2 regions of the Rhodococcus sp. 5G237 genome follow, and region 1 is predicted to be linked to the other one. Evidence: riboswitches for the same ligand, from Rfam matches in the RefSeq annotation. Region 1 holds a riboswitch; the other holds the start of a gene.
What was found. A riboswitch is a leader RNA that binds a small molecule or an ion and turns the genes downstream of it on or off. The one in region 1 is predicted to bind cyclic di-AMP.
Positions count from the first base shown of each region.

Region 2: linked by a shared signal. The riboswitch ahead of ACWPOC_RS05440 (resuscitation-promoting factor Rpf1 domain-containing protein) and the one ahead of ACWPOC_RS16065 (C40 family peptidase) in region 1 are both predicted to bind cyclic di-AMP.

Region 1 covers NZ_JBSNCD010000006.1:246,199-260,775, reverse strand. Annotated here, with positions in the region: gene ctaC (aa3-type cytochrome oxidase subunit II) at 1-487, shown strand, start outside; gene ACWPOC_RS16120 (cytochrome c oxidase subunit 4) at 521-937, shown strand; gene ACWPOC_RS16115 (MerR family transcriptional regulator) at 1,023-2,033, opposite strand; gene ACWPOC_RS16110 (HEAT repeat domain-containing protein) at 2,038-2,721, opposite strand; gene qcrB (cytochrome bc1 complex cytochrome b subunit) at 2,884-4,545, opposite strand; gene qcrA (cytochrome bc1 complex Rieske iron-sulfur subunit) at 4,542-5,669, opposite strand; gene qcrC (cytochrome bc1 complex diheme cytochrome c subunit) at 5,666-6,502, opposite strand; gene ctaE (aa3-type cytochrome oxidase subunit III) at 6,603-7,217, opposite strand; gene ACWPOC_RS16085 (hypothetical protein) at 7,392-7,850, shown strand; gene trpD (anthranilate phosphoribosyltransferase) at 7,914-8,993, shown strand; gene ACWPOC_RS16075 (Lrp/AsnC family transcriptional regulator) at 9,076-9,351, opposite strand; gene ACWPOC_RS16070 (DEDD exonuclease domain-containing protein) at 9,384-11,132, opposite strand; cyclic di-AMP (ydaO/yuaA leader) riboswitch at 11,583-11,747, shown strand; gene ACWPOC_RS16065 (C40 family peptidase) at 11,763-12,344, shown strand; gene ACWPOC_RS16060 (NlpC/P60 family protein) at 12,619-13,662, shown strand; gene ACWPOC_RS16055 (hypothetical protein) at 13,739-14,577, shown strand, end outside.
Region 2 covers NZ_JBSNCD010000002.1:444,472-459,048, forward strand. Annotated here, with positions in the region: gene ACWPOC_RS05430 (helicase-associated domain-containing protein) at 1-1,782, opposite strand, end outside; gene ACWPOC_RS05435 (hypothetical protein) at 1,842-2,030, shown strand; gene ACWPOC_RS05440 (resuscitation-promoting factor Rpf1 domain-containing protein) at 2,188-2,778, opposite strand; cyclic di-AMP (ydaO/yuaA leader) riboswitch at 2,789-2,963, opposite strand; gene ACWPOC_RS05445 (YccF domain-containing protein) at 3,251-3,643, opposite strand; gene ACWPOC_RS05450 (hypothetical protein) at 3,640-3,882, opposite strand; gene ACWPOC_RS05455 (cold-shock protein) at 4,076-4,483, shown strand; gene ACWPOC_RS05460 (DUF2771 domain-containing protein) at 4,563-5,051, opposite strand; gene ACWPOC_RS05465 (MFS transporter) at 5,053-6,729, opposite strand; gene ACWPOC_RS05470 (glutaminyl-peptide cyclotransferase) at 6,821-7,636, opposite strand; gene ACWPOC_RS05475 (DUF3027 domain-containing protein) at 7,721-8,584, shown strand; gene ACWPOC_RS05480 (sacsin N-terminal ATP-binding-like domain-containing protein) at 8,586-11,396, shown strand; gene ACWPOC_RS05485 (phosphatase PAP2 family protein) at 11,393-11,932, shown strand; gene ACWPOC_RS05490 (DUF2530 domain-containing protein) at 11,972-12,223, opposite strand; gene ACWPOC_RS05495 (NCS2 family permease) at 12,304-13,773, shown strand; gene ACWPOC_RS05500 (Rv0880 family HTH-type transcriptional regulator) at 13,818-14,249, shown strand; gene ACWPOC_RS05505 (TrmH family RNA methyltransferase) at 14,375-14,577, shown strand, end outside.

The DNA of each region.
Region 1 (14,577 bases):
GCCGGCGGAGGACCTGTCCTACCTCCACTACGACAAGATCGAGACGATCGGCACCAGCGAAGAGATTCCGGTGCTCGTGCTTCCCACCGGCAAGCGCATCGAGTTCCACCTCGCGTCGTCCGATGTGATCCACGCTTTCTGGGTGCCGGAGTTCCTGTTCAAGCGCGACGTGAACCCGAACCCGCGTGAGAACAACTCCGATCCGGTCTTCCAGATCTCCGAGATCGAGCGTGAGGGCGCGTTCGTCGGCCGTTGCGCCGAGATGTGCGGCACCTACCACGCGATGATGAACTTCGAGGTCCGCGCCGTCAGCCCGGAGGACTTCGCCCGCTACATCGAGCTCCGCAAGCCGGTCGAGGACGGCGGCGAAGGCCTGTCGAACGCTCGTGCGCTCGAAGCCATCGGCCAGAGCCCGATCGCGACCTCGACGACTCCGTTCAAGACCGACCGCACGGACCGGTCGGCGACCGTCGCCGCAGGCGAGTGACGGCCACCCCACCCGACAAGGACAAGTGCTGATATGAAGATCGAAGCCAAGCTCTTCGAGGTCGTGACGGTGTTCTTCGTGCTCGTCGCCATCGTGTACGGCGTGTTCACCGGGCTGTCGGACAAGGGCATCGAATGGGCCGGCCTCACGGCCATCGTCCTCTCCGCCGGTCTGACCCTGATCGTCGGAACGTACTTCCGCTTCGTCGCGCGTCGTCTCGACACCCGTCCCGAGGATTACGAGGACGCCGAGATCAGCGACGGTGCGGGCGACCTCGGTTTCTTCAGTGCGGGTAGCTACTGGCCGATCCTGCTCGCCGGTGCGGCCGCTTTCGCCGCCATCGCGCTGGCCTTCTACCAGCCCTGGATGATCGTCCTCGCGGTCGCACTCATCATCGCCGCCGCAGCCGGCCTGGTGTTCGAGTACCACATCGGACCCGAGAAGCACTGAGCCGACATTCTCGACGCACACGGGCGCCGCACCTTCGGGTGCGGCGCCCGTGTCGTTTCCGGTGGCGTTCTCGAGGTTTCGTTCTTCAGGAAGCCCCGCGGGTGGTGAGGACGACCCTCGCGGTCGCTGCGACCGTGCGATCCGGGTCGCCGGTCAGAGCCTCGAGAGCATCCTCGGCGGCCGACCCGGGGATCTCCGCGAGTGCCTGCGTGAGACGTAGCCGGACACCGGCATCGTCCGAGCCGCCGAGCGCGTGCTGCAGCGACCGCACGATCTCGGCGGACGACAGCGGCCGATCCGCGAGCAGGCCGAGTACTTCGGCGGCCTCGACGTCCGACCGGCCCTTCACGATCATCTCCACGAGCACGGGGACGGCCGCGTCCACCCCTCGCGCCCCGAGCGCCAGAGCTGCCGTGGAGCGCGCCTCGAGATCGGCGTCGTCGAGTGCCTTCTCCAGGAGCGTCGTCGATTCGGGCACACGGAGTTCCGCGAGTGTCGCGATCGCCCGTCGCCGCACGGGCACTTCGGCGGAGTGAAGGCCCTCCGCGAGCGCCGGCAGCGCAGCGTCGACCTCGTCCGCCGCTCGGGCGAGCGACCAGCGCAACGCGCCGGCGACGAACGGGTCCTCCTCCGACAGCGCCGCCCGGACCAGCGCCGCGACCGGCAGCGTCGTGTCCTCGTCCTGGGACAGGATCGCCTGCTGGCGGCGGGAGCCGGAATCGGATTCGAACGCGCGCAACAGCGCGACGAGGCGCAGGACGTCGTCCCAACCGCTGGGGGAGGCCGAGTCGACGCCTTCGAGACGAGCGAGGAGTTCGGTCTCGGCGGCGATCCGTTCGCGCGTGTGCCGGATCAGCTCCTGCACCAGTTCCACCGGAGCGAAATCCGGTTCCCCCAGCGCTCGTCCGACCTCGTTCAGCGACAGGCCGAGACTCCGGAGACTCTCCACGTGAAAGAGCCTCCGGAGGTCGTCCTCGGTGTACTCGCGGTAACCGCCCGAGGTGCGGCCCGTCGGCGTCACCAGCCTCAGGCGGTCGTAGTGCCGCAGCATGCGGGTGCTGACACCGGAGCGCCGCGAGACCTCACCGATCAGCACCGGCTCACTCCCGGATCCCGTCCGCGCCGAGTGCGGCGACGCGTTTCGCCGACTCCACGGAGAGGACGAACGCGCTGTCGGGGTCGACGCGGATCCGCTCGGTGGCCTCTGCGTGGGCACGGACGCGCGGGTCGGAGCTGTTCATCGCCGCGTGCAGGACCGGCACTGCGGCCTCGTCGAGCGCTGCGAGAGCGCGACCGAGGCTCAGTTGCAGGTCGTGGTCGCCGCGGCCCAGTTCGACGCCGAGAGCCGCAGCGAGGCCGCTTTCCGAGCCCGGTGGCACGAGAGCGACCGCCGCGCGCCACGCGCTGCGTGCCACCTCGTCGTGCTCGTCGTGGAGCATCCCCGAGACCTTCGGCCATGCGACGGGATCGCCGATCTTCGACAACGTGTGCAGGGCCTGACTGCGCGCCTGCGAGACATCCGAACCGAGCTCGTCGAGCAGCCGCGGCACCGTCACCCCGGCCGGCAGGCGGCACAGCGCCCAGGTCAGCATGTCGCGGACGAAGAAGTCCGGCTCCACCGCGCAACGGTCGACGAGAGCCGTCACCGTCCCGGACTCGGCTGCCGTACCCGACTCGAGTGCGGCGCGCAGACGCACGGAGGCGTCGTCGGCGGACAGGGCCTCGACGAGGCGGGTGGACAGGGCCTCGACGAGGCGGGTGGAGGGGTCGTGATGTGTGCGCATGGGAGGCACCTCCTTCACGACCCATTCGAGCGCTTGTCACAGTGTCAAGGTCAAGACGTACGCTCCGGACGATATCCGGTGGGGGAGGGGAGGACCCGCGAACGACGAACGGGGCCCCGGACCGTGATGGTCCGGGGCCCCGTTACGAGCCGCTGATGCGGATCAGTGCTGCGACTTGTCGGGCAGCTGGGCTGCGCCGTCTCCGTTGCCGTGGACGCGCTCCTGGTACTCGCGGAGCGTGTTCCGCAGCTCGAGCTCGGCCTCGTGGTGGGCAGCCTCGAGAGCGGCGGCCTCGTCGGCCGGGTCCGGGCTCCACCAGCTGCCGGCACCGGGCTTGCCGGCGCTGCCGAGGCGGTTCATACGCTTCGGAACCGGGGCCGCCTGGTACTCCAGTGGGATCGGATGGCCGTGCTCGTCCACCGGGCCGAGCGGCTGGTGGATCTCGATGTACTCGCCGGTCGGCAGGCGACGGACGATGCCCGTCTCGATGCCGTGCTCGAGTACCTGGCGGTCGCTGCGCTGCAGACCCAGGCAGAACCGGTACGCGATGTAGTAGGCGAGCGGCGGGAGCAGGACGAGACCGATACGGCCCATCCAGGTCGTCGCGTTGATCGAGATGTCGAACTTGAACGCGATGATGTCGTTGATGCACATGATCGTGGCAACGGCGTAGAACGCCAGGGCCATGAACCCGATACCGGTGCGGACCGGCACGTCGCGCGGACGCTGGAGCAGGTTGTGGTGTGCGTCGTCCTTCGTGAACTTCTTCTCGATCCACGGGTAGACCGTGAGCACGACGAACACCAGGCCCATGATCAGCGCGATCCAGAACGGCTGCGGGATCGTGTACCGGTTGAACAGGTACAGCTCCCATGCCGGCCAGATACGGGCCATGCCGTCCGTCCACATCATGTAGATGTCGGGCTGCGAGCCGGCGGACACCTGCGACGGGTTGTACGGGCCGATGTTCCAGACCGGGTTGATCTGCAGCAGGCCGGACATCAGGGCGAGCACCGCGAAGGTCATCGCGAAGAACGCACCCGACTTGACGGCGAAGACCGGGAGGATACGAACGCCGACGACGTTCTGCTCCGTGCGGCCGGGGCCGGGGAACTGCGTGTGCTTCTGGTACCAGACCAGCGCGAGGTGCGCGGCGATCAAGGCCAGGATGATGCCCGGGACGAGCAGCACGTGCAGCACGTAGAAGCGCGGGATGATCAGCTCACCCGGGAAGTCGCCACCGAAGATCGCCCAGTGCATCCACGAACCGATGATCGGGATCGAGAGCGTGATGCCCGAGAACGCGGCGCGGAGGCCGGTGCCCGAGAGCAGGTCGTCGGGGAGCGAGTAACCGAAGAAGCCTTCGAACATCGCCAGGATGAGCAGCAGCGAGCCGATCACCCAGTTGGCTTCGCGCGGACGCCGGAACGCACCGGTGAAGAACACGCGCAGCAGGTGGACGACGATCGACGCTGCGAACATCAGTGCTGCCCAGTGGTGAATCTGTCGCACGAACAGACCACCGCGGACCTCGAAGGAGAGGTTCAGGGTCGTCTCGTAGGCGCGGGACATACCCACACCGCGCAGCGGCGTGTAGACGCCGTCGTAGATGACGTGCGCCATCGACGGGTCGAAGAACAGGGTGAGGAAGACACCCGAGATCAACAGGATGACGAAGCTGTAGAGCGCGATCTCACCCAGGAGGAAGGACCAGTGGGTGGGGAACACCTTGTTGATCTGGCGGCGGATGCCCGCGGACAGGTGGTAGCGAGAATCGAGATTCTCGCCGATCTGTGCGGCGCGGGACGGGGTTGCAGTACTCACGGGCGACGCTCCCAGAATGCCGGGCCGAGTGCCTCGATGAAGTCACCGTTGGCGACCAGGAAGCCCTCTTCGTTCACTGTAATCGGAAGCTGCGGCAGTGCGCGAGCAGCGGGACCGAAAATCGGCTTGCCGTACTCCAGCGCATCGAACTGCGACTGGTGGCACGGGCACAGGATGCGGTGCGTCTGCTGCTCGTAGAGCGAGGTCGGGCAGCCGAGGTGCGTGCAGATCTTCGAGTACGCGAAGTAGTCGCCGTAGTTGAAGCTCTCCTGGCCCTTGCGCTTGACGACACGCTCGGTGTCCTCGGTGCGCAGACGGATGAGCATGACGGCGTTGCGGATGCCGCGCAGGCCCTGCAGCAGAGCGTGGTCGTCGCCGCGATCGGACTCGCGGAACGGGAACACCGTCTCCATACCGCCGGCGTCGAGGTCCTCCGGGCGCACCAGGACGATGTCCTGGGGGCGGCCGGTGTCGCGACGCAGGTAGATGGTCTCGCCGGGGTAGCGCGGGGTCCAGCCCGACACCCACAGCGACGACTGGTCACCCTCGGCCCACGGGTTCTTGATCAGGCCGCCGAGCGGCATGATCAGACCGAGGCCGAGCGCGCCACCACCGAAGATCGCGGTGCGCTTGATCAGCTTGCGACGCGGCAGGGTCGACGTCTCGAGCGAGTCGGAGAGCTCGGCGACGATCGTCTTGCGATCGACCTCGGGCGAGCCGCCGTCGTGCCGATCCTGGATCGACACCTCCTCCGGGATGAACTTCTTGGTGAACTGCACCGCGCCCACACCGATGCCGAGGATGGCCAGACCCAGGGTCAGGCCGAGCATCGGGGTGTAGAGGCTGTACCAGCCGTAGTTCTCGTCGCCGATGCCCTGGTACTCCCACGGCCAGAACAGGTAGATCGCGATGAACGCGACACCCGCGATGCCCGCGAGGGCGAACCAGAAGGCGACGTTGCGCTCGGCCCGCTTCTCGGCACGGGTGCCTTCGACGGGCCAGCGGTCCTTGCGGAACGCGACGTCGACACCGTCGAGGTTCGTGCCGAGCGTGACGAGGTCGTCCCGGCTCATCCGGTCGAGATCTTCGACCGTGTGCTTGTTCGGCGTTTCGCCGCCACTCATGACCTTGCTCCGATCCACAGTGCAGCGCCGACGACGGCGACCATGCCGACGACCCACATGGTCGGCCCTTCGGCACCGGGGCCGAAGCCGCCGAGCCCGTAGCCACCCGGGTCTCTCGTCTCACTGGCGGACTTGATGTACGCGATGATGTCCTGCTTCTCCTCGACCGTCAGCTGACGGTCGGAGAACTTCGGCATGTTCTGGGGGCCGGTGAGCATCGCGGTGTAGATCTGCTGCTCGTTGGCCGGATCCAGGTTCGGTGCGAACTTGCCGGACGAGAGCGCGCCGCCGCGTCCGGTGAAGTTGTGGCAGGACGCGCAGTTCTGGCGGAAGAGCTCCGAACCGCGTCCGATGTCGTTGCCGCGCAGCGACGACTGGGCGATTTCGCCGTTCTCGTCGCGGATGACGGTCGGGCCTCCACCGTTGGCCTGGATGTACGCGCCGAGGGCGTCGGTCTGCGCGGCGTCGAACTTCGGGTCCTTGCGGAGGGCCTGGGCCTCGTTGCGCATCATCGGCATGCGGCCCGAGGAGACCTGGAAGTAGACGGCGGCCTCGCCGACACCGATCAGGCTGGGACCGCGGTCCTGGACACCCTGAAGGTTGACACCGTGACAGGTCACGCAGGAGGTCTCGTAGAGCTGCTGACCCTCGCGGATCAGAGCGCTCTGGTCGTCCTGCGCTGTAGCCACCTGCGGGGCAGGTGTCAGCGCGGAGGCGATGAAGCCTGCGCTGAGGAGACCGAGCGCGAGGACCAACGCTCCGGTGACGCGCCGGCGCATCTTGCGCTGGCGGCGGGACTTCGCAGCATCGGCTGCAGAGGATCGACCGGGCATGTCACCCTCGGAGGCGAGAGGTGGGGATGAACTCATCTGTATCCCTTTTTTTATGTCGGGACGGACTGGACGTCAGGGGGCTGCCTGGGCGTTCAGCTGGCTAACGGATGAAATAAATCGTGGCAAACAGCGCGATCCAAACGATGTCGACGAAGTGCCAGTAATACGAAACGACGATGGCTGCAGTGGCCTGCGCAGGCGTGAACTTGCTGACCTTCGTGCGGAACAGCAGGAACACGAAAGCGATGAGGCCGCCGATGACGTGCAGGCCGTGGAAACCGGTGGTCATGTAGAACACCGAGCCGTACACGCTGCCCGGGATGGTCGTGCCGTCCTTCACCAGGGTGATGTACTCGTAGCCCTGGCCGAGCACGAAGAAGGTGCCCATGCCGAGGGTGACGATGTACCACCGGCGCAGGCCGAAGACGTCGCCGCGCTCGGCGGCGAAGACGCCCAGCTGGCAGGTGAAGGAAGAAGCGATCAGCACCATGGTGATCGGTACCGCCAACCACAGGTTCAAGTGGGTGGGCGGGGGCGGCCACATGCCCTCCGGGGCCTGTGCCCGTGCCACGAAGTACATGGCGAAGAGCCCTGCGAAAAACATGAGCTCACTGGACAACCACACGATGGTGCCGACGCTGACCAGGTTGGGCCGGTTCAACGAGTGCACGCGCTGTGTGATTGCAGATCCTGAAGTCCCTACTGCGCTCGTCACGCTGGCTAGTATGACCCGTCGTAGTACGTCTTGGGCAATCGGGGCCGAAATCGGCGCGTCCGTGCAGGTCCCAGCCCTGCATTTCTCCAGGTGGGCACTCGGTGGCGGGTGCTCGGAAGGGTGCCACACGGGACATTTCGGAGGGTCGCGGAGGTCACGTGCGATCGTGGTGACATGAGTACCGGAAAGGGTCTTCGGGGGTGGCTGCGGTCCCTGGTCGGCCGGCGCAGCGAACCACTCGACGCGAAGCGGGCCGACCTGGTCGTTGTCGTCTCGTCATTCGACGACGCGGAGGCGTGTTCGACGGCGCTCGAGCGCGCCGCCGAGGCGACGCCTGCGTGGCAGGCCGAGGACGAGGCGGTTCTGCGGCATCACCTCGTCCTGCCCGCCGACACGGTGGACCGGGCGGTGGAACTGGCCGGCCAGGACGGCTACGTCGTGGCCGGAACCGGCGGCGGCAACGTCCCGCCCGCCGCCGTCGTCGAGGGTGCTCCGGTGATCCTGCAGCGTGTCCAGGTCCTCGATGCACTGCACTGTGCGCAGGAGAAGTCGCGCATGGCCTCGCTCGCCCAGCGGCTCGGTGGAACGGCCCTGGGATGGGACGCTCTGCAACCGGAGGATGCCGCTGGCTAAGCTGACCGGTCGGAGGGCACGCCGGTGCCCGGTGAGGAGCGAGATGCGGCGAGGGCAGGTGCGATGAACGCGACGCGAGACGCGGACGAGGTGACGCAGAACTGGCCCTCCGTCCTGGGAGTGCTCACCGCCGGACAGGACCTGTCCGCCGCCGAGGCGCGATGGGCGATGAGCGAGATCTTCTCCGACAACGCCACCCCCGCCCAGATCGCGGCCTTCGGCGTCGCTCTGAAGATGAAGGGCGAGACACCCGAGGAAGTGCGGGCACTCGCCGACACGATGCTCGACTACGCCCGGCTGGTCCCGGTCGACGGTGACGTGGTCGACGTGGTGGGCACCGGTGGCGACCGGGCGAACACCGTCAACATCTCCACGATGGCCTCGCTGGTCGTCGCCGCAGCGGGTATCCGCGTGGTCAAGCACGGCAACCGCGCTGCCTCGTCCAAGAGCGGCGGCGCCGACGTGCTCGAAGCGCTCGGGGTGCACATCGATCTCGGACCCGACGAGGTGGCCCGCTCGGTCGCCGAGGCCGGGATCGGATTCTGCTTCGCCCCGGTCTACCACCCGGCGCTGCGTTTCGCGGCCGCACCGCGCAAGCAGATCGGCATCCCGACGGTCTTCAACGTCCTCGGCCCGCTCACCAACCCGGCCCGCCCGAGTGCCGGTCTGATCGGATGCGCCTTCGAACCGCTCGTCCCGACCGTCGCCGGTGTGCTCGCGCAGCGCGGCAATTCGGCGCTCGTCGTCCGCGGCGACGACGGTCTCGACGAACTGACCACCTCCACGACCTCGCGCGTGCACATCGTCCACGGCGGCGAGGTCCGGGTCGTGACGCTCGATCCGCGCGATCTGGGCATCGAACGGGTTCCGCTCGAGGCGCTCCGCGGAGGCGACGCCACGGAGAACGCGGCGATCGCGCGGGCCGTCCTGGCGGGGGAGACGGGGCCGGTGCGCGACGCCGTGCTCCTCAACGCCGCCGGGGCGATCGCAGCCTTCCGGGGCGTCGACGGCGTTCTCGAGGACGCCCTCACGGCCGGGCTCGAGACGGCGGCAGAGGCGATCGACAGCGGCCGGGCCACGGCCGTCCTCGAGCAGTGGGCAGAGGTCACCACGCGGCTGGGTGCCGGTTCCGGACAGAAGTGACCGGGGAAGAGTAAGGACACCGAACGACGGGCCCGCACTGCATCGGTGCGGGCCCGTCGTTCGTCGGTGGTGCTGCGCGGTGTCAGTTCCCGATCGAGAAGCCGGCCTCGACGTCGGCGCTCGAGTACGACTGGAACGCGATGTGGGTGACGGTCTTCGTCACGCCGTCGATCTTGTTGATGCCCCGGGTGACGACGTCCGCGATCTTCTCGTGGTCGCGGACCCGGACCACGGCCACGAGGTCGACGTCGCCTGCGCAGGAGTACACCGTGTCGACACCGTCGAGGTCGGCCACCGCTTGCGCGGTCTCGGGGATACGGTTCGCCTCGGCGTCGATCAGGACGATCGCGTTGATCATGTGGTCTCCTTCAACCTTCCTCGGGGATTGCATCAGCCTAAGCGGTACGGCTCGTCGGCGGAGAGGAGCCTGCGGACCGCGCGGGCGTCGCGTGCGAGCTCGGCCCACGCGCTCCACCGACCTGCGCCCCGTGTCGGTTCGCACCAGCCCTGGCTCGCCCGGACGATGCGGATGTCTTCGCCGTCGAGCCATCGAGCGACCAGACCGATCTCCTCCGGGGACGCGCCCCGGAGCGGGCCGGGTGACGGCCGCACAGTCTCGGCTGCGGCGACGATCGCGTCGACGACGGGCATCGGCCGCATACCGCGCGGCGCCACCCCTGCGGACGCGAGACGACCGGCGCGCACGACGGCGAACTCCCACCCGCCTTCGGCCCGCGGTCGCGCGGCGACGAGTTCGTCGACGGCCGCCAGCGCCGCGAGGCGTTGCGTGCGCCGCAGCGCGACGAGGGCGGCGGCGAGGCGGTCGCGCAGGCGGGCCGCGTTCTCGAACAACTGGTCGCGCACGAGGGCGTCGAGGCGCTCCTGCGCCGTCTCGACGGCGTCGTCGGTGGTCCCGCGGACGACCGCGCGCGCACGCTCGACCTGGGCCGCATAGGCGGAGGCGTCCTGAACCCCGAAGGAGGCTGCGGCGCAGCCCCCGACGGCGACGGGCGGGCAGCGGTCGCCGTGGCGGGCCGTACGGCCGATCCTGCGCGTACACGTGCGCAGACCGCACATCTCCGCGAGCAGTGCCGCGACATCTGCGGCGTCGGCGCGCACCGAGAACGGGCCGACCGAGTCGGGTCCGGGGGTGCGGCTCACGGCCAGGCGCGGGAACGCCTCGTCCGTGAGGATGATCCACCAACCGCGCATCGGATACTTCGATCTGCGGTTGTAGGGAGGGGTGTGGGCCGCGATCAACCGGAGTTCGCGGACGCCGGCCTCGAGCCCGTGGGCGCATTCGACGTGATCGATGCGTGTGGTGAGCGCGACCATCTCGCGCAATCGCGGTCGCGTCTCGGAGCCCGTGAAATAGGTACGGACACGCCGGTGCAGGTCGACCGCCGTGCCGACGTACAACACCTCGTCCGACGGGCCGCGGAACATGTAGACGCCCGGTTTGCGCGGCAGATGCGCGGCGAGTGCGCGTTTGGCCCTCTGCTCGGCGGTGACCACCGGCATGTAGTCGCGCAGCTCGGTGAGGCTGTGGACGCCCTGGTTGCCGACCCGTTCGATGAGGGCGTGCAGGACGTCCACGGTGGCGCGCGCGTCGTCCAGGGCGCGGTGGGTGGGCACGGTGGAGACCCGGAACAGTTCGGCCAGCGCGGACAGCTTCACCGACGGCGCTTCGTCGCGTCCGAGGACGCGGCGGGCCAGCTTGACGGTGCACAGCACCTGGAAGCGGGGCCACGCGAGTTCGCACTGCGCTGTGGCGGCCTTGAGGAAGCCGACGTCGAATCCGGCGTTGTGTGCGACGAGCACCGCTCCGGACGCGAATTCCAGGAAGGCGGGCAGCACCTCCTCGATCTTGGGGGCCGCGTAGACCATGGCGGTGGTGATGCCGGTGAGCTGCACGATGTACGGGGGGATGGGTCGTCCCGGATCGACGAGGGTCGCGAACTCGCCGAGCACCTCGCCCCCGCGGATCTTCACCGCTCCGATCTCTGTGATGGCGTCCTCGGCTGCCTTCCCGCCCGTCGTCTCGAGATCGACGACGACGAAGGTTGTCTCGCGCAGGGGAGCGTCGAGCTCGTCGAAACCGAGTTGCACGCCCAGGGCGGATGGTTGCGGCGAGGTCATGCGGCAGAGCCTAGGAAGCGTCACCGACACGCCGCCGAGCGGGCTTCGGAGTGGGTTCGAAGCAGGGGGGAGACGAGGATCACACTGCGTTCTTTTCGGCTCGATGAGGGGTACGCGCGGGCCGGAAAACAGACCGATCGGCCTCCGAGGACGGCACTCCGGCGAATCGGGCGCATCGCCTCGTCGAAGGTCGGCGAGTCAGGGCGTCCTGACCTGGTTCTTCCGGAAAGGACTCGGGTGAAACGGGCGCCGAGCCTCCCTCTGGTGAAGGCGCGTCGAGCGGTGGCCGTTACCGCGCCGTTATCGGACCGTTGCCCCGCGGCGGCATTCCCCCAGAGGCGGGCCGAAACGAGCGGGCCACACAGGGAGGCGGTCGACTTCACCGATGCCGTTTCGTAATCTTTTCGAGACCGAGCGGAGAGTTTCCCGCCCCACCCCCGGGTCGGAGCCGCACGGTTACCGCCTAATCGCTTCTCCCGTCTGCGGGAGCAGCGAGCCGGGGACCCACACGTAGTACTCGGGGTGAATCCCCTCCGCCGCTCGCGGGGAGGGGTAGGGCTGATCTTCCGGCCCGAACCCGTCAGCTAACTCGGTCGGCGGGTGAACGGAAGAAACGGAGAACGTCCCCTCGTGGTTTCGAACAACAGCAAGCGCACCGTCCGGCGCGCACTCGTCGCCGGTGCCATTGCTCTCGGAGCAGTCACCGTCTCGGCCGGCCCGGCGATGGCCGAGCCGATCAACATTCCCGGTGTCGGAACGTTCGACCTCCCGGCCGGTGTGACCGTGCCGCCGGAGATCGCCAACATCGTTCCGCCGGCCCCCGAGGCGGCCCCCGCGCCTCAGGCCGGTTCCTTCACCGCCCCCTTCAGCTCCGTCGGCCAGCGCGCTGCCGACGCCGCACAGTCGAAGATCGGTGCCCCCTACGTCTACGGCGCCGCCGGCCCGAGCTCCTTCGACTGCTCGGGTCTCGTGCAGTGGGCCTACAAGCAGGCCGGTCTGAGCGTCCCGCGCACCAGTTACGAGCAGGCCTCCGCCGGTGCCCCGGTGGACGTCGCGGCTCTGCAGCCCGGTGACGTCGTGTCGTTCTACGGTGGCAGCCACACCGGCATCTACATCGGCGGCGGCAACATCGTGCACGCCTCCACCTCGAGCCAGCCGGTCAAGATCGCACCGCTGAACTCGATGCCGGTCGACGGCGCCCGTCGCTTCTGATCGACGGCGCCCCGTCGCTTCCGATCGGTCTGAGCACCCCCCGCTCCAGCGCCGACGCACTGCCGAGGAGGGTGGGTCCGGTACGTACCGGACCCACCCTCCTCGTGTGTCTGCACGTCCCTGCCGATGCGCGAACGGCATGCACAAACGGCCGCTGCGTGGGAGAGCTACTCGCAGGTAGACACAAACCTATGCAATTCCGTAACCTGATCGAGACCTTTGGGAAAGGATGCGAGCCCACGTGGTTTCCGACAGGACAAAGCACCTCGTACGAGTGCAGGACAGGCGACGGACCGGCCGTCCAGCGCTCGTCGTCGCGCTCGTGATGATGGTCCTCGGTTTCACTCTGGCGCCGGCGACGGCGCAACCCGCAGGGGAGAGCCCGGCCGCACGCCTCGAGCACCTCGCGGATCTGTCACGTCGCAGCGAACAGGCCACCGAGGCTTTGCACGCCGCCGGGGCGGATCTCGAAGCGAAGGTCGCGGCGCAGCACGAGGCCGAGGTGCGTGCCGGCCAGGCCGACGAGGCGCTCGGCGCCGCTCGCGCCGAGATCGCCCGCTTCAAGCCCACCGTCGACAAGCTCGCGCGGGCCAACTACCGCGGTGCGCGCACCAACCGGCTGTTCGCCGTGGTGGTGAGCGACTCGCCCCAGCAGATGCTCGACCAGATGGTCCTGCTCGACGTCCTGGGCGAACAGACCTCGCGTGAGGTCGAGGGCTTCCGGGCGGCCACCGCCGCTGCGGCCGAGGCGGCCGTCGCCGCACAGCATGCCGCCGACGAAGCACGTGCCGCCGCCGAGCAGGCCCAGACCCTCCGCGACGAACTCCAGCGGCGACAGGCCGACCTCGAGGAGCAGATCGAAGGAGTCCTGAACGCCTTCGAGGCGCTGAGCGACGCGGAGAAGGCCGAACTCGCAGGCACTCCCTTCCCTCCGGGCCTCGACGCCGAGAAGATCCTGCAGCACCTCGTCCCCGGCAGCAACGGCGCCGCGCTGCGCGCCGCCCTGTCGCGCATCGGCTCACCGTACGTGTGGGGCGCGACCGGCCCCGACCAGTTCGACTGCTCGGGACTGATGGTGTGGGCGTACCAGCAGGTCGGCAAGTCGCTGCCCCGGTCGAGTCAGGCCCAGGCGCAGGGCGGCATCCCCGTCTCCCGCGACAATCTGCAGCCCGGCGACCTCGTCATCTTCTACGACGACGCCTCCCACGTCGGCATGTACGTCGGCGACGGCAACATGGTGCACGCCTCGACCTTCGGTGTGCCGGTGAAGGTGCAGTCGATCGATCGCTTCCCGTTCCACAGCGCCCGGCGGTACTGACCGGGTAGAGGCGGGATCGCCGCCGGTGGGCGAGGGCGTACGGGACCGCCCTCGGACGCCGACCTAGACTGACGCGGTGCCCGCGCGATCGCCCTTCACCGCCGGTACCCGCAAGTGGGAACGTCTCGGCCTGGCCGGACTCGTGGTCGCGCTGGTCACGGCAGGACTGCTGCTGGCCGTCGACCCGGTGGACACCGACGACGCCGACAGCCGGGTACGGGCCGAACTGCAGGTCGTGCTCGACGACTGGGCGCATGCGGTCCGGACCGGCGACGACGGATCGCTCGCGGAGTTGATCGACGACGCGTCCCCGGAACTCCTCGACGCCGAACGGGAGCGGATCGCGGCGATCGCCGTCGTTCCCCTCGCCGATCTCGGCTACGAACTCGCCTCCGAACCCGCGCTGCCGCTGCCGCCCGAGACGATCGCCCGGTTCGCGGCCGACGAGGTACGGGCGCACCGCGTCCACCTGCGGTACGCCGTGGACGGAATCGACGACGTACCCACCCGACGGCCGGTGACCGTGCTGTTCGTCCACCGGCCGCAGGGCTGGCGGATCGCCGACGACGCACCCGATCTCGCCGGGGCACAGACCGTCACCTGGCGAGGACCCTGGGACCACGGCAGCCTCCACCTCGCGACCGCGCAGACCGAGGGTGGTCGCTCGCTCGTGATCGGACACCCGGACAACGCCGCCTTCGTCGACGACCTGGCCGGCGACCTGCCGTCGGTGGTCGAGGCCGTCGACGACCTGTGGGGCGATTCCTGGCCGCGACGCGCACTGGTGGTCGTGACGTCCACACGCGAGGAGTTCTCGCACCTCGTCGGACCCCGGCACGACGGCGACGACATCGCGGCCGTCGCGGTCTCCGACGATGTCGATCACAAGCGCGGGATCGCCACCGGGCAGCGCAT
Region 2 (14,577 bases), on a different contig from region 1:
GCGCAGGGCGAGCGTCGCGGCGACCGGGGCGGACAGCACCTCGGTGAGCAGAGCCGGATCGTCGGCGCGGACGAAGGACGTCGCGACACCGGCCCGCAGGCGTCCGTGGCGACGCGCGACGTCGTCGATCAGGTAGGTGAGCGACTGCGGCACCGGGGTGCGCGAATGCGTCGCGAACAGGCCGTGCAGGTCGCTCGCGCCGAGCCCGGCGTCGAGCGCGCGCCGGATACTGCTGTCGCCGATCCGGTAGACGGTCGCGGCACCGGCCGATTCGACGTCGGCGACGAGCGCGATCCGCTCGCCGAGTTCGGGGACGAGCGGCCCGGGGGCGACGACCGTGAGGTCGGCCTGGACGAGCACGTAGTCGACGGGCTCGGGGAGCACCGCCGCCATCTCGGCCTCGGCGTCGCCGCCGTGCAGCAACGCCTTGCCCGGCGACGCGAGCATGCCGTGCGCGACGAGACCGAGTGTCGTCGCCTCGCGCACGGTCTCCACGACGCTCGTCGTGTCGAAGCGACCCGCCCAGCGTGGACGACGCCACGCCGCAGCGGCACGCAGGTCGGCGACGTCCGTGCTCGCTGCCGGCACGTCGGAGAGGACGTCGAGCAGCAGCCGTCGGTCGCGGGCGGCGGTGGGGGACTTCACCTCGTCGGACAGTGCGGCGACCGGCTTGTCGTTCTGGTCGCGCCGGCCGATCAGCCAGGGCCGGCGCGGCAGGTCGAGCCAGGCACCGGCGAGCACGGCCCAGCGGTAGGCGGGGGAGGACGCGAGCCACGCGTCGGTGGCGGTGGTCGGGGCCCAGTGATCGTCGTCCCCGGGTGTCGGCGGGTCGGGGAGGCCCCGCGCGATCAGACCGGCACCCGCGAGGACCTCGACGACGAGCGCCGTCTCGTCGTCGTCGAGTCCGACCGCCTTCCCGATGCGATGCAGTTCGCGGACACCGAGCCCACCGGCCTTGAGGACGGGGGCGGGTTGCGCACCGAGAGTGTCGAGAACGTCCTCGCAGTGCCGCAGCAGTTCGAGGGCGGCGCCGGCGGCGGTCGCATTGACGTCGGCGGTCGACCGGGTGGGTTTCGGTGCGCGCGGGGGAGCGAGCGCCGCCGGATCGAAGGGGGCGTCGTCGCGCAGTGCCTGGCCCACCCGGTGGGGGAGTTCGACGGTCTCGTCGTCGATGCGGAAGAGCAGTCCGGCGGCGAGCAGTTTCTGCACGGGCCGGTCGGCCGGGGTGTCCGGTGCGGCGTCGCGGGTCCGACCGATCGGAGACGTACGCGACAGGGTGTCGAGGATGCTGCGCTGCTCGGGCGGAAGAGCCGCGAGGAGGTCGTCGAGTTCCTGCCGGGACGGTCCGCTGACGTCGCCGGTGCGTCCGACGCGCCACGGAACGGCGTCCACGGCGGCGGCAACGAGGCGCAGTTCGTCTGTGGACCCCCACACGAGCAGCAGCGAGCGCAGGGTGGACAGGATCCGGTCGACGTTCCTCGCGCTGATGCGGCCGGAGACCTCGTCGAGCACGGCGGCGCGGGAGACGGGGGTGTCCACCGCTTTGAGACGGGCCAGCACCTCGATGATCCCGAAGGCGGCGGTGTCGAGATCGTCGGCTGCACGGAACACCGAGGCGCGTTGCTGCGCTCGGCTCGCGAGCACGTTCATGCTCGCCGGTGGCGGCACCACGAGATCGGGACGGGCGCGCAGCGTGGCGGCCAGATCCGTGTCGCGTCGACCTGCCAGCCAGCGGGCGAGGGAGTCCGAGGCGGTGTCGGGAGCGGGCGTGGTCGGGGACATCCCCTCCAGATTAGAGACCTGCGGTAGCAGGCCCCGAACTCACCTGCCAAAATGAGCGCATGGCTACCTCTTCGAAAAAGCATTACGTCGACCACGGATGGCCCGAGCTGGCCGACGGTGAGCACGCTGTCACCGAACTGTCGTCCACGCGTTCCGGTCCGCTCTCCCCGTACGGTGAGGACACCGTGTTCCCGTTGCCGGTCGAGGACCTGCCCTACACGCATCCGAAGACGGTGATCAACCGCTGATCCGATCGCGGATCACCGAACAGGCTCTTCCGTACGACGCCCGGTCCCTTCGGGGGCCGGGCGTCGTCGTGTGTGAGGGATGAACGAAGGTCGTCCGCATATGCGGAAGGGCCCCGCGCCGTGAACGGTGCGGGGCCCTTCCGGGATGTTCGGGGTGTTACTGCGGGAGCACCGCGCGAACGGCGTCCAGGATGTTCGGGTCGAGCTCGACACCGGCCTCCTGGAGTGCGGTGACGCCCTGCTCGAAGCCGGCCAGGATGCCCTGGACCTCGGCGGGGACAGCGGGGGTCTCCGGAAGCTGCGGGACAACGTTCTGGATGGCCGGCGCGGGGGTCTCGGCGGGCGCGCTGGGCGCTGCGTCGACGGAGCGCTGCGTGGGCGCGCTCGACAGTCCGAGGCTCGACGAGCAGGAGGGCCATGCGCCCCAGCCCTGGCCGGCGAGAACACGCTCGGCGACGGCGATCTGCTGCTCGCGGCTGGCCTGGCTGGCCGAGGCGGCGTATTCCTGGCCGCCGTAGGCGTTCCAGGTGCTCGGCGAGAACTGCAGGCCACCGTGGTAGCCGTTGCCGGTGTTGATTCCCCAGTTGCCGCCGGACTCGCACTGTGCGAGGCGGTCCCAGTCGGAGTCGGGGGCGGCAGCGGCCGTGCCGCTGAACGCGACACCCGTGACGCCGAGGACTGCGCCCGTCAGCGCGAACTTCGCGACGGTACGACCGGTATTGGTGGGCTTGCGATGGCGTCCGCTCATGTCGGTTCCGTGTTCCTCTCCGTACGCACCTACGAGGTCAGCTGTCGGGTTCGGGCTGAAGAGGTCGCCCGGCCGTGTCGCTCCGTTGGGAGCGCCTTCGGCTTCACCCCGAGGACCGTCGCGGTTGCGTCGGCCCGGGCCTCCTGGACACCGTCCGGCTGTGGGCCGATCGGTTCCTGGGAGACCGGTGGGTCCCCCGTTTCCTGTCCCCTGTGGATCGTTCGTCGGGACTTCCGGAACCACGGGACAGGAATTTGGCGCGGCGGTTCCGGACCGGTCGAGCCAGGCGGTTCGACCGGACATGACGGTAACGGTTCCGAGGGCGAAGTGTCACCAATTGATAACGCGCCGATTCGCGTGGCGACAGACGTGCGCGGCGCGGACCAGGGGATGAAGTCCCAGGTAGTGGGGTCCGGGTACCCGGAATTCCGTTTCGAGTCCCGCTCGTTATCCGCTCGTTATGTGAGAAAGATCACATGTAACTCGGGCGGGCATCCACAGGAACGATCTCCTTCCCCAGGGGCATCAGGGAGATCGGGATCATCTTCAGGTTCGCGACGGCGAGCGGGATGCCGATGATCGTGACGGCCATGGCGAGCGCGGTGGCGATGTGGCCGAGGGCCAGCCAGATACCGGCCACCAGGATCCAGATGACGTTGCCGATCAGCGACATGGTGCCGGCCGTCGGCTTGTCGACCGTCGTCTTGCCGAACGGCCACAGCGCGTAGATACCGATCCGGAACGACGCGATGCCGAACGGGATGGTGATGATGAGGATGCAGCAGATCAGACCCGCCGCGAAGTAGCCGAGGGCGAGCCACAGCCCGCCGAAGATCAACCAGATGATGTTGAGCAGGATCCTCATGTCCGGTCTCCGTTCCGAGCGCGCCGGCCCGAGCGCAGCGCGAAGGCGATGGCGAGGGCGAAGCCCAACGGCCAGGCGAGGGTCAACAGATACAGCACGAGCCCGGGCTTGCCGTCGGTGAGCGCCGGAATGAGGAAGATGGCGACGACCGCCACCACACCGACGACGAAGCAGGCGATCGCGGCCTTCAGGAGGCCGTTACGCGGGGCGGCAGACGAAGCCGAAGATGAAGTACCCACGTGACCACGGTAGTCGCCGCAAGGACGGACGGTGACGTCCGGGAGCGGGAAGACGATTCGGGGGCGGACCCACCTCTGCGGGTACACTGACAGGTGTCCACGCGTCCCGCTCGACCGAGTCGGGGCGCGTTGTTTTGCATGTTGAACGGTTGCCCCACTGTGGGGCACAGCTGTCGAGGAGCAGGTGAGCGCGGTGCCGACCGGCAAGGTGAAGTGGTACGACGTCGAGAAGGGCTTCGGCTTCCTGTCCCAGGACGAGGGCGAGGACGTCTACGTCCGCGCCTCGGCGCTCCCGGAGGGAGTGGAAGCGCTCAAGCCCGGCCAGCGCGTCGAGTTCGGTATGGCGGTGGGCCGCCGGGGTCCGCAGGCGCTGAAGGTCGAGCTCCTCGAGCAGCCCACGCTGCGGCAGGGTCGCCGCGAGGCTCCCGCCCAGCAGAAGCGCCGCGCGCCGGACGAGCTGCACGGCATGGTCGAGGACATGATCAAGCTGCTCGAAGCAGCGGTCCAGCCCGATCTGCGGCGCGGGCGTTACCCCGACCGCAAGACCGGGCAGCGCATCTCCGAGGTCATGCGGGCGATCGCGCGCGAGCTCGACCACTAGATGTAATCCTGGGACGAACCACGACGGGCCGCCCTCGCCATGTGCGAGGACGGCCCGTCGTCGTATGCGGGGCCGAAGCTCAGAACGTCTTGACGGCCCACACGGCGTGCGCGATCGGTTCACCGGCCTCGTCGACCACGGCCGACGGCAGCTGGATCTCCACTCCGAGCAGCTGCAGCTCCGGAGAGCTCTCCACGGTGAGGGTGCGGCGCGCACCGGCCTCGAACATCGCGCCGTCGATGTAGGTCTGCCCGGTCTGCGTGTCGCCGTAGACGGTGAGGATGCGCCACGGCGCGTCGGCGATCTCCGACGGAAGCGACAGCTGCAGCGGGTAACCGGCCGGCACGTCGAGCTGACCGATCGGGTTCTCCACACAGTCCTCGAGATAGAGATTGCAGTGCTGCGCGGGGTCGACCGTCACGGTCTCTCCCCGTGCGTACGCGGTGATCGTGGGGAGCGTGGGCTCGGCCGAATCGACCAGCTTCCACACCGTGGCGGCAACTCCCGCTACCACGACCACCAGGGCCACCAGCAGCAGCGCGAGAGTCTTCTTCGTCCGGGCCTGCAACTCAACTGTTCCAATCTTCGGTGGGGGATCCACCGGCGCGCCTTCGCCCGGCAGCCGTCTCGGTGGAGACGCGTTCGGGTCGACGGCCGCCGAATCCCGGCAACAATGTCCCCCCACGGTATGTCAGCACCGTCTGCGCGAATCCGAGAACCAGCGCTACGGAGACCACAGCGAACCCGAGCCACAGTTCGGTCGGCAACAGCACACCCATCGCTCCGCCGAACACCCAGCTGAGCTGGAGGACCGTCTCGGACCTGCCGAATCCGGACGCGATCGACTCCTCGGGAAGGTCCTGCTGGAGCGATGCGTCGAGCGAGACCTTGGCCAGCGCGCTGGCGCACGCCGCCACGAGCGCCGCCAGCGCGGCGGCCAGGACGTTGCCGGTCGCGGCGACGACGGCGGCCACGACGACGACCGCGGCGGTGCACCGCACGACGATGAGAGCGGGCCGTCCGAGCGCGAGTCGCGCTCCGGTCGCATTGCCCGCGAAGTTGCCGACCGCGGCGGCGGCACCGACACCACCGAGCATCGCGGCCTGCATCAGCGGATCCTGTCCGGTGGTGTTCTTCGCGACGAACGCCATGAACAAGGTCAGGAAGCCGGTGAGGATGCGGATCGTGCCGTTGCCCCACAGCCCGGTCACCACCGCCCGTCCCAGCGGCTGCTTCCGTTTCCCGGACTTGGTGACGATCACCTCGGTCACCGTGTCGGCGTTCAGCACCTCGGTGCGCGCGTCGGAGCGGTGGTACGACAGCGTCGCCGGCACCTCGCCCTCGGTGACCTCGACCCAGGCGGGGATGCGCATGCTCAGATAGGCGCCGAATGCGGTGATCCCGGCGCACAGCCACAGCGCGCCCGACGAACCGAACGCCCATGCCGCGGCCGCCGCGATCGCGCCGGCACCGATCGTGCCGCCGACCAGGCCGAAGACCGTCAACCGGGAGTTCACCCGCACCAGATCGATCTCCGGTGGCAGGACTCTGGGTGTCACCGCGGATTTGAGTACCGCGAACGATTTGCTCAGCACCATCATGCCGAGCGCCGCCGGATACAACAGCCAGCTGTCGAAGTTGAACACCAGCACCACCGCGAGCACCGTGCGCAGCGCGAAGGACGTCGCCAGCGCGACGCGACGACCGTGCTGCAACCTGTCGAGCAACGGCCCGATGAGCGGGGCGATGATCGCGAACGGCGCGATCGTGATGAGCAGATACAGCGCGACCTTCGTCCTGTCCTCACCGGTGGCCGCCGAGAAGAACAGGGTGTTCGCGAGCGCGACGGCGATGGCCGCGTCGGAGGCGAAGTTCGCCATCGTCGCGTAGGTGAGCGCGGTCAGCCCCGACTTGTCGGCGCCGTCGGCCGTGGCCGCTCGACGGAAGGTCGCGATGCCCTTCGAGGTGAGTTCGCGGCTGCGCAGGGCCGCGACCCGCGTCACCGTCAGCTTCCGCGGCATGCGCGGAGCGCGCGGTGAGTCGGTCTCGGACGAGGACTCCGCCCGACCGCCGGCCGACGCGCCCGGTGGTCGGCGCGGATGGTCGACGGGATGCAGGGGCGGCAGGGGAGTGCGACGGCCCGAGACGCGGCGCGGAGGCGGATAGTTGCTGTACCCCGGATGCTGCGAACCCGGGACACGGCCGTCCGCTCCCTCGGGGGCGGGTCGCTCGTCCGGTTCGGTCACGTCTTCGATTCTTCCCCACGCGACAGCGGTTGTAACACAAGGGCGGCACGTGGCCCGAGTGACGCGTGTCGCGACCGGTATGCCACCCGGATCACTCCACGAAACGCACTTCGAACAGCGTCGGCCAGTACTTGCCCGTCACCAGGAACCGATCGGTCCCGGGGATGTGTGCGATGCCGTTGAGGACATCCACATCGGCCCCCTCGGGCAGCCGATCGCGCAGCGGAGCCGCGTCGACCCGGGCCTCCACCCGGCCCGAGGCCGGGTCGATCAGCACGATCTCGTCCGTCTGCCACACGTTCGCCCAGACCCTGCCGTCCTCGGTGCACTCGAGTTCGTTGAGCTTCGACACGGCACGTCCGTCCCGGTGCACGGTGACGCGTCCGACTTCGTCGAAGGTGGCGGGGTCGCGGAAGATCAGCTCGGCCGAGCCGTCGCTCATCACCAGACGGTCGGGTTGCGCGCACAGCCCCCAGCCCTCGCCGTCGTAGTCGACCCGGCGCTTCTCGAGCAGGGTGTCGCGATCGCGGACGACGGCCGTGCCGTCCTTCCAGGTCAGTTGCCACAACTCGTCGCCGACCACGGTGATGCCCTCACCGAAAAGATCGTCGAGGACGGGTTCGCGGGTGCGCTCGGTCTCGGCGAGGGTGACGGTCCCGCCGTCGAGGTCGACCTCCCGGGCCGACACCCACGAGCGCCCGGCCCGGCCGGTACCTTCGAGCAGCTCGCCTTCGTCGATCTCGAGGCCCTGGGTGAACGCTTCCGGATCGTGGGGGTGCGTGGCGACGACCTCCACACCGAGTTCGGTGGCGGGTGGACCGGGTTCGGCGACGAGATCGTCGCCGCATCCGGCGGTGGTGACGCAGACGACCGTCGCGACCGCGGCCGAGAGGAGAAGACGAGGCACGCGCCCATCCTGCACCTCGCGCGTGAGCGGTGCCTGTACGACCTTCCGCGACCCGCAGGCGCCGGAGCAGACAGGTCAGGCAGAATGGAGGCCGTGAGTGTTGCCTCTGCTTCCACTTCCCGAGGAACGAACCCCGTGGTCGATCCGGCGGTGCGTTCCGTGCTCGCCGACGCCGTCGACCTCGCTCGGGCCGCACTCGACGAACTCGGGGACGGTGGAGTCGGCGCCTATCTGGGCGTGACGCGCGAGGACGAGTGCTCGGCCACCCATCGTTTCGCCTCGGAGCTGCCGGGCTACCGCGGTTGGCAGTGGGCGGTCGTCGTGGCCGCCGCCCCGGATTCGGATCGCGTGACGGTGAGCGAACTCGTGCTCCTGCCCGGTCCCGACGCGCTCGTCGCACCCGAGTGGGTGCCGTGGAGCGAGCGGATCCGTCCCGGCGATCTGGGTCCCGGCGACCTGCTGGCTCCCGCTCCCGACGACGTGCGGCTGGTTCCCGGCTACATGCAGTCCGGCGATCCCGAGGTCGACGAGACCGCCCTGGAGATCGGGCTGGGCCGCAAGCAGGTCATGAGCCTGGAGGGTCGCCTCGAGGCAGCGCAGCGCTGGTTCGACAGCGACTACGGCCCCGACTCGGAGATGGCGAAGGCCGCGCCCTCCTCGTGCCGCCTGTGCGGTTTCTATCTTCCGCTCGCCGGATCGCTGCGTGCGGCCTTCGGCGTCTGCGGCAACGAGTTCGCCGCCGACGGTCACGTCGTGCACGCCGAGTACGGATGCGGCGCGCATTCCGACACGAGCCTGCCCACCGGCGCCGGTTCGCCGATCTACGAGGCGTTCGACGATTCGGCAGTGGAGGTCGTCGAGCTCGGACCGGCCACCCCTGCGCCTGCAGAGTCCACGGACGAGCCTGCTGTCGAGTCGTCCCCGTCCGAGCCGGAACAGACCGACTGACGTGACCCGGCCGGACCCCGCGGATCCGTTCGGGACCGCGGCGTTACGCGAAGGGATCATCGCGGCCTGGTCGTCGTCGCCCACCCGTCTCCGGGAGGACGCGGCCACCGAGGCCGACCACGTCCGCGCGGGGTACCGCGACCGCGTGCTGACCGAGCTCGCCCAGAACGCCGCCGACGCCGCTGCGCGTGCCGGTGTACCGGGTGAGCTGCGGGTCTGGTTCGCCGACGGCCGTCTCCACGTCGCGAACATCGGTGAGCCGCTCGACGAGGGCGGTGTCCACGCGCTGACCGCATTGCGTTCGTCGAACAAGACCGGCGCCGGATCCACCGTGGGGCGGTTCGGTGTCGGCTTCACGGCGGTGCTGTCGGTCTCCGACGACATCGAGGTGCGTTCGCGCACCGGTTCGCTCCACTTCTCGGCCGAGCGCACCCGCGCGGTGCTCGCCGAGCGGAACCTGCCCGAGCCGGAGTCCGGTGTCCCGGCGTTGCGCCTCGTGTGGCCGACGGAGACACCGCCGGCGACCGGCAGCGACACCGAGGTCGTGCTGACCCTGCGCCCCGGTGTGGACCCGGCTGCGCTACTCGACGCCTTCCGTTTCGAGGCCCACGAGCTCCTGCTCGAACTCCCTGGCCTCCACACCCTCGTCGTCACCGACGACGAATTCACCCGTCACCGGCGCGAACTCGACAACGGTCTGTGGGAGGTGCGGATCGGCGATCGCACCTGGTGGGAGTTCACCGGAGCGTCGGCGCGATGGCTGGTGCCCGTCGTCGACGGGCGGGTCGACCCGATCCGCAGCGATGTCCTGCGTGCCCCCACCCGCTCGGACGAGGAGCTGTCGCTCCCTGCGATCGTCGTCGCCGACGTCGCCATGCAACCCGATCGGCGGCGCGTGCTTCCCGGCGCCCACGTCGAGAACGTCGCCCGCGGATACGCGCGGTTCGTTGCGGCTCTGCCCGCCGAGCAGCGACTCGACCTCGTGCCCCTGCCGGGTTTCGCGCGCAGCGAGGTCGACGGACGCATCCGCGAAGCGATCCTCGACGAGTTGGCCGCCGGCGCGTGGCTTCCCGCCGCCGACCGCAGCGCCGATCTGGTGCCCGACCGGGCTGTCGCACTTCCCGGGCTCACCGACGAGCTCGCCGACGTCCTCGGCGAGGTCGTCCCGGGGCTCGTGATCCCCGAGCTGTGCGGGCCGCGACATGCGTCCGCGCTGTCCGCCGCCGGCGTGCATCGGCTCGGTCTCGCGCGACTGGCCGAACTGCTCTCCGGGCACGAACGCGAGCCGAAGTGGTGGAACCGCTTGTACGAGGCGCTCACTCCGCTCGTCGTCGACGCGGTCGCGGCCGAGGAACTCGCATCCCTGCCGGTTCCGCTGTCGGACGGACGGACCGTCACCGGCCCGCGCACGGCCGTTCTCGCAACGCAACTGCAGGATCTCGGTCCGCTGTCGATGCCGTGGGTGCGCCTCGTCCATCCCGACGCCGCGCATCCGCTGCTCGCCCGGCTCGGAGCCGGCACCGTGACGGTCGAGGACCTGCTCGCCGACCCGGCGCTCGTCGCGGCCGTCGAGGACACCGATCCCGACGACCTCGACCCGGACGGCGACCTCCCGGCCGGTGAGCTCGCCGACGTCGTGCTGCGATTGGTGCCGCTCGTGTCGCCCGCGGCCGTGCCCCGTGAACTCGGGGCGCTGCTGCTGCCCGACATCCACGGCGATCTCGTCCCCGCCGACGAACTCCTGCTTCCCGGTGCACCGCTCGCGGAAGTGCTGGTCGAGGACGCACCCTTCGGCACCGTCGACCCGTCCGTCGTCGACCGGTACGGGGCCGAAGCCCTGCGGGCGATCGGTGTGGGCTGGGGTTTCACGGTCCTGCGTGCGGAACTGCCGACCGGTCCCGACCACGACCTACCCGACGAGCACCTGTGGTGGGAGCGGCTCGACGACGATCCCGAGGTGCTCGTCGCCGTGCGCGACCTCGATCTCGTCGACGATCGCCGCTGGTCGCGGGCGTTGACCCTGCTGGCTGCCGAACCCGCGACGGCCGAAGCGATCACCGACCCCGCCGGATACACGGCGTGGTACCTGCGCACCCGCGCGTCGCTCGACGGCCGGCCTCTGGGGCACTACCGGTTCGCCGACGACACCCTCTTCGAAGGGCTGCTCGACCCCTGCACCCATCCCGACGCGTCGGCCTTCCGCGGCGCCCTCGCCGGAACGCGGATCGACGACATCGAACTGGCACAGACACTGCTCGACCGGCTCGCGGACGACAGCAGGTCGCCGGGACCGGCCGCGATCGTCGCCGCGCACGACGCGCTCGCCGCGGCCTTCTCGTCGGGTGGTCTCGACCCCGAGTCGGTGACCCTGCCCGACGGGGTGCGCAGCCTGTCGGGTGTCGTCGTCGACGCAGCCGACGCTCTCGTACCCGACCGTCCGTGGTTCGCGGCCGCGATCCCGCACGACCGCCTCGTCACGGGTGGCCGGAGAACCGCCCACGCGCTCGCGGACGTGCTCGACATCGCCGTGGCGTCCGCGGTGGTCGACGCCGAACCCGTCGAGCAGGGGAGGAGTTCGACGTGGGAGCGCGAACCGGCCGCGGTCCTGGCCGGAATCGTCGCCGGGGTGCCGCTTCCGCGCGGGGTGCTCGCGCTGCACGACCGACTCGTCGTCCGCTGCTCAGGAGCCCTGACGGGTGAGGTCGAGGTCCCGTGGTGGGTCGACGCGGCCGGCACCGTCCACAGCACACCGATCGGCCTGGCCGCGGCACTCACCGCGCTCACGGCTCCGGACGTGAGAACCGAACCGTGACGCTCGATACCGCGGTGCTCGACTGGATGGTGTCGCTCCGCGAGCCCGGGCTGACCACCGCGGTGACCGCACTCACCCACACGGGCGGGGGAGTCGCGACGAGCCTGATCGCCGCGGTGACGACGCTGCTGCTGGTGCGGGCCGATCGTCTGTCCGACGCCGTCCTCGTCGCCGGAGCGGTCCTCACGGGCTGGCCGGTGATGGTGTTGCTCAAGAATCTGTTCGGCCGTGTCCGGCCACCGGAACCCGAACGGCTGCTGGCCCTGCACACCGAATCGTTCCCGTCCGGACACGCGATGACCAGCGCCGTTCTGGCGACGGTGCTCGTCGCGGTCGCCGTGCGCACGTGGCCGCGCGGCGATCGCCGCCGGACCGCCGCGACGATCGCGCTCGCCGCCTACACCGTCGTGATCGGGCTCTCCCGCGTCTACCTCGCGGCGCACTGGTTCACCGATGTCGTCGCAGGCTGGATCTTCGGGATCACATGGGCCCTGCTGTGGGTGTGGTTGATCACTCGGGTGCGGATCCGTCGCTGACACCGCTGCGGGCGTGTCGCGCACGGCCGTGGGTGAGGGTCAGTCCAACCCCACCTGGGCACCCCGGTCGCCCCGTCGAGCGGCACGACGCTGCAGCAGGAAGAGCGCAGTTCCCAGCAGCCCCACCACGATTCCCGCCACGCAGACCGGAAGCACATCGTCCCGGAGTTCGCCGCCCACCACCGCCACGACGACGGTCGCCACCACCCACAGACCGGTTCCCACGGCAAGCGCGGGGCGAGGGTCGGCGAGGCGTCGGATGCGGGCTGCGACGAGCTGGGCGGGTTCCACGGTTTGCAGATTAGTTCCTTCGCGCTGCAATAATCGGTTCCCGTTGCGACGCCCCGTACTCGACGAGCGGATTTGTGGACATGGCCGTAGGCACCGACTCCAAGCGAACGTCCTTTCTGGACACCTATTTCAAGATCACCGAACGCGGTTCCACCGTGTCCCGGGAGGTGCGTGGCGGCATCGTCACGTTCTTCGCGATGTCGTACATCGTGGTCCTCAACCCGCTGATCCTCGGAAGCTTCTCCGCCGACGACGCGAGCGCGAAGATCGACGTGATGGGCAACATCCTGCCCATCAACCAGGTCGCCGCCGTCACCGCGCTGGTCGCCGGCTTCATGAGCATCGTCTTCGGTGTGGTCGCCAACTATCCGTTCGCCATCGCCGCCGGCCTCGGCATCAACAGCCTGCTCGCGGTGACCATCGCGCCGCAGGTCACCTGGCCCGAAGCGATGGGTCTGGTGGTCATCGACGGCATCATCATCGTCGTGCTGGCCCTGACCGGCTTCCGCACCGCGGTCTTCAACGCGATCCCGGCAGAACTCAAGGCCGCGATCGCCGCCGGCATCGGCGCCTTCATCGCCATGATCGGACTCGTCGACGCCGGCTTCGTCCGTCGCATCCCCGACGCCGCGGGCACCACTGTGCCCGTCGGCCTGGGTATCGACGGCTCGATCGCGTCGTGGCCGACCTTCGTCTTCGTCGTCGGTGTGCTGCTCATGGGTGTGCTCGTCGCACGCAAGGTGCGCGGCGGCCTGTTGATCGGCATCGTCGCCACGACGATCCTGTCGATGATCATCGAGGCCATCGCCGACGTCGGCCCGTCGCTGGGCACCAATCCCAAGGGCTGGAACCTCAGCACCCCCGAGGCCCCCGACTCCTTCTTCGGCATCCCGAACCTGAGCCTCGTCGGCAACGTCGACCTGTTCGGCGCGTTCACCCGCATCGGCGTGATCGCCGCGACCCTGCTCGTGTTCACGCTCGTCCTCGCGAACTTCTTCGACGCCATGGGCACCATGACCGGCCTCGGCAAGGAAGCCGGCCTGGCCGACAAGAACGGCACCCTCCCCGGCATCGGCAAGGCCCTCGTCGTCGAGGGCACCGGCGCCATCGTCGGTGGTGGCGCTTCCGCCTCGTCCAACACGGTGTTCGTCGAATCGGCCTCGGGTATCGCGGAAGGAGCCCGCACCGGCCTGGCCAACGTGGTCACCGGCGTGATGTTCCTCCTCGCGATGTTCCTGACCCCGCTGTACGAGGTGGTCCCCATCGAGGCAGCCGCTCCGGCTCTTGTCGTGGTCGGTGCCCTGATGATCGGTCAGGTCCGCGACATCGACTTCTCGGTGTTCGCTGTGGCGCTGCCGGCCTTCCTGACCATCATGGTCATGCCGTTCACCTACTCGATCGCCAACGGCATCGGCGTCGGCTTCATCACCTGGGTGATCTTGCACGCGGCCAGTGGCAAGGTCCGCACGATCCACCCGCTGATGTGGATCGTCGCGGTGCTGTTCGCCATGTACTTCGCTGTCGATCCGATCACCGAACTGCTCACCTAGACGGCCGACGCGTGTTTCGGGCGATGTGACGTATTCTGCACGCCATGATCTCGGATACACGCGCACTCGCCGGTGACCTCTCACTCGCCGTTGTGCGTCTGACGCGTCATTTGCGGGGGAGACGCACCGATTCCCGAGTTTCTCTGACCCAGATCTCGGCGATGGCCACCCTTGCGCAGGAGGGTGCGATGACCCCGGGGGCACTGGCAGCGCGCGAACGCGTCCAACCACCCTCGATGACCAGGGTCATCGCCTCTCTGCACGAACTCGGTCTCGTCGAGCGGACACCGCACCCGACGGACGGACGGCAGATCATCGTGACGCTGTCCGAAGCCGGGAGCGAGCTGCTCGCCGACGAGGCGCAGGCACGCGAAGTGTGGCTGACCGAACGGCTCGACAAGCTCGATCCGGACTCGCTCGCCACGCTGCGCGACGCCGTCGGAATCCTCACGGCGCTCGTCGCGGAAGACGACTGACCGCACCGCGGTCGATGACGACTGACCGCGCTGCACTGCGGTCGATGACGACTGACCGCGCTGCACCGCGGTCGCGACGACCGACCCGGTGCGGGAGGGTGCGGGGCCGCTGGGAGAATGACCCGGTGGTTCACGTCATCGACATCGACGATCCTTCCGACCCCCGGGTGGACGACTTCCGCGATCTCAACTCCGCGGACCGTCGGCCCGACCTTCCCGGTGGCAAGGGCCTGGTGATCGCGGAGGGTGTGCTGGTGGTCCAGCGCATGCTCGACTCCCGGTTCGCTGCGACGAGCCTGCTCGGCGTGGGTCGGCGGCTGGACGAACT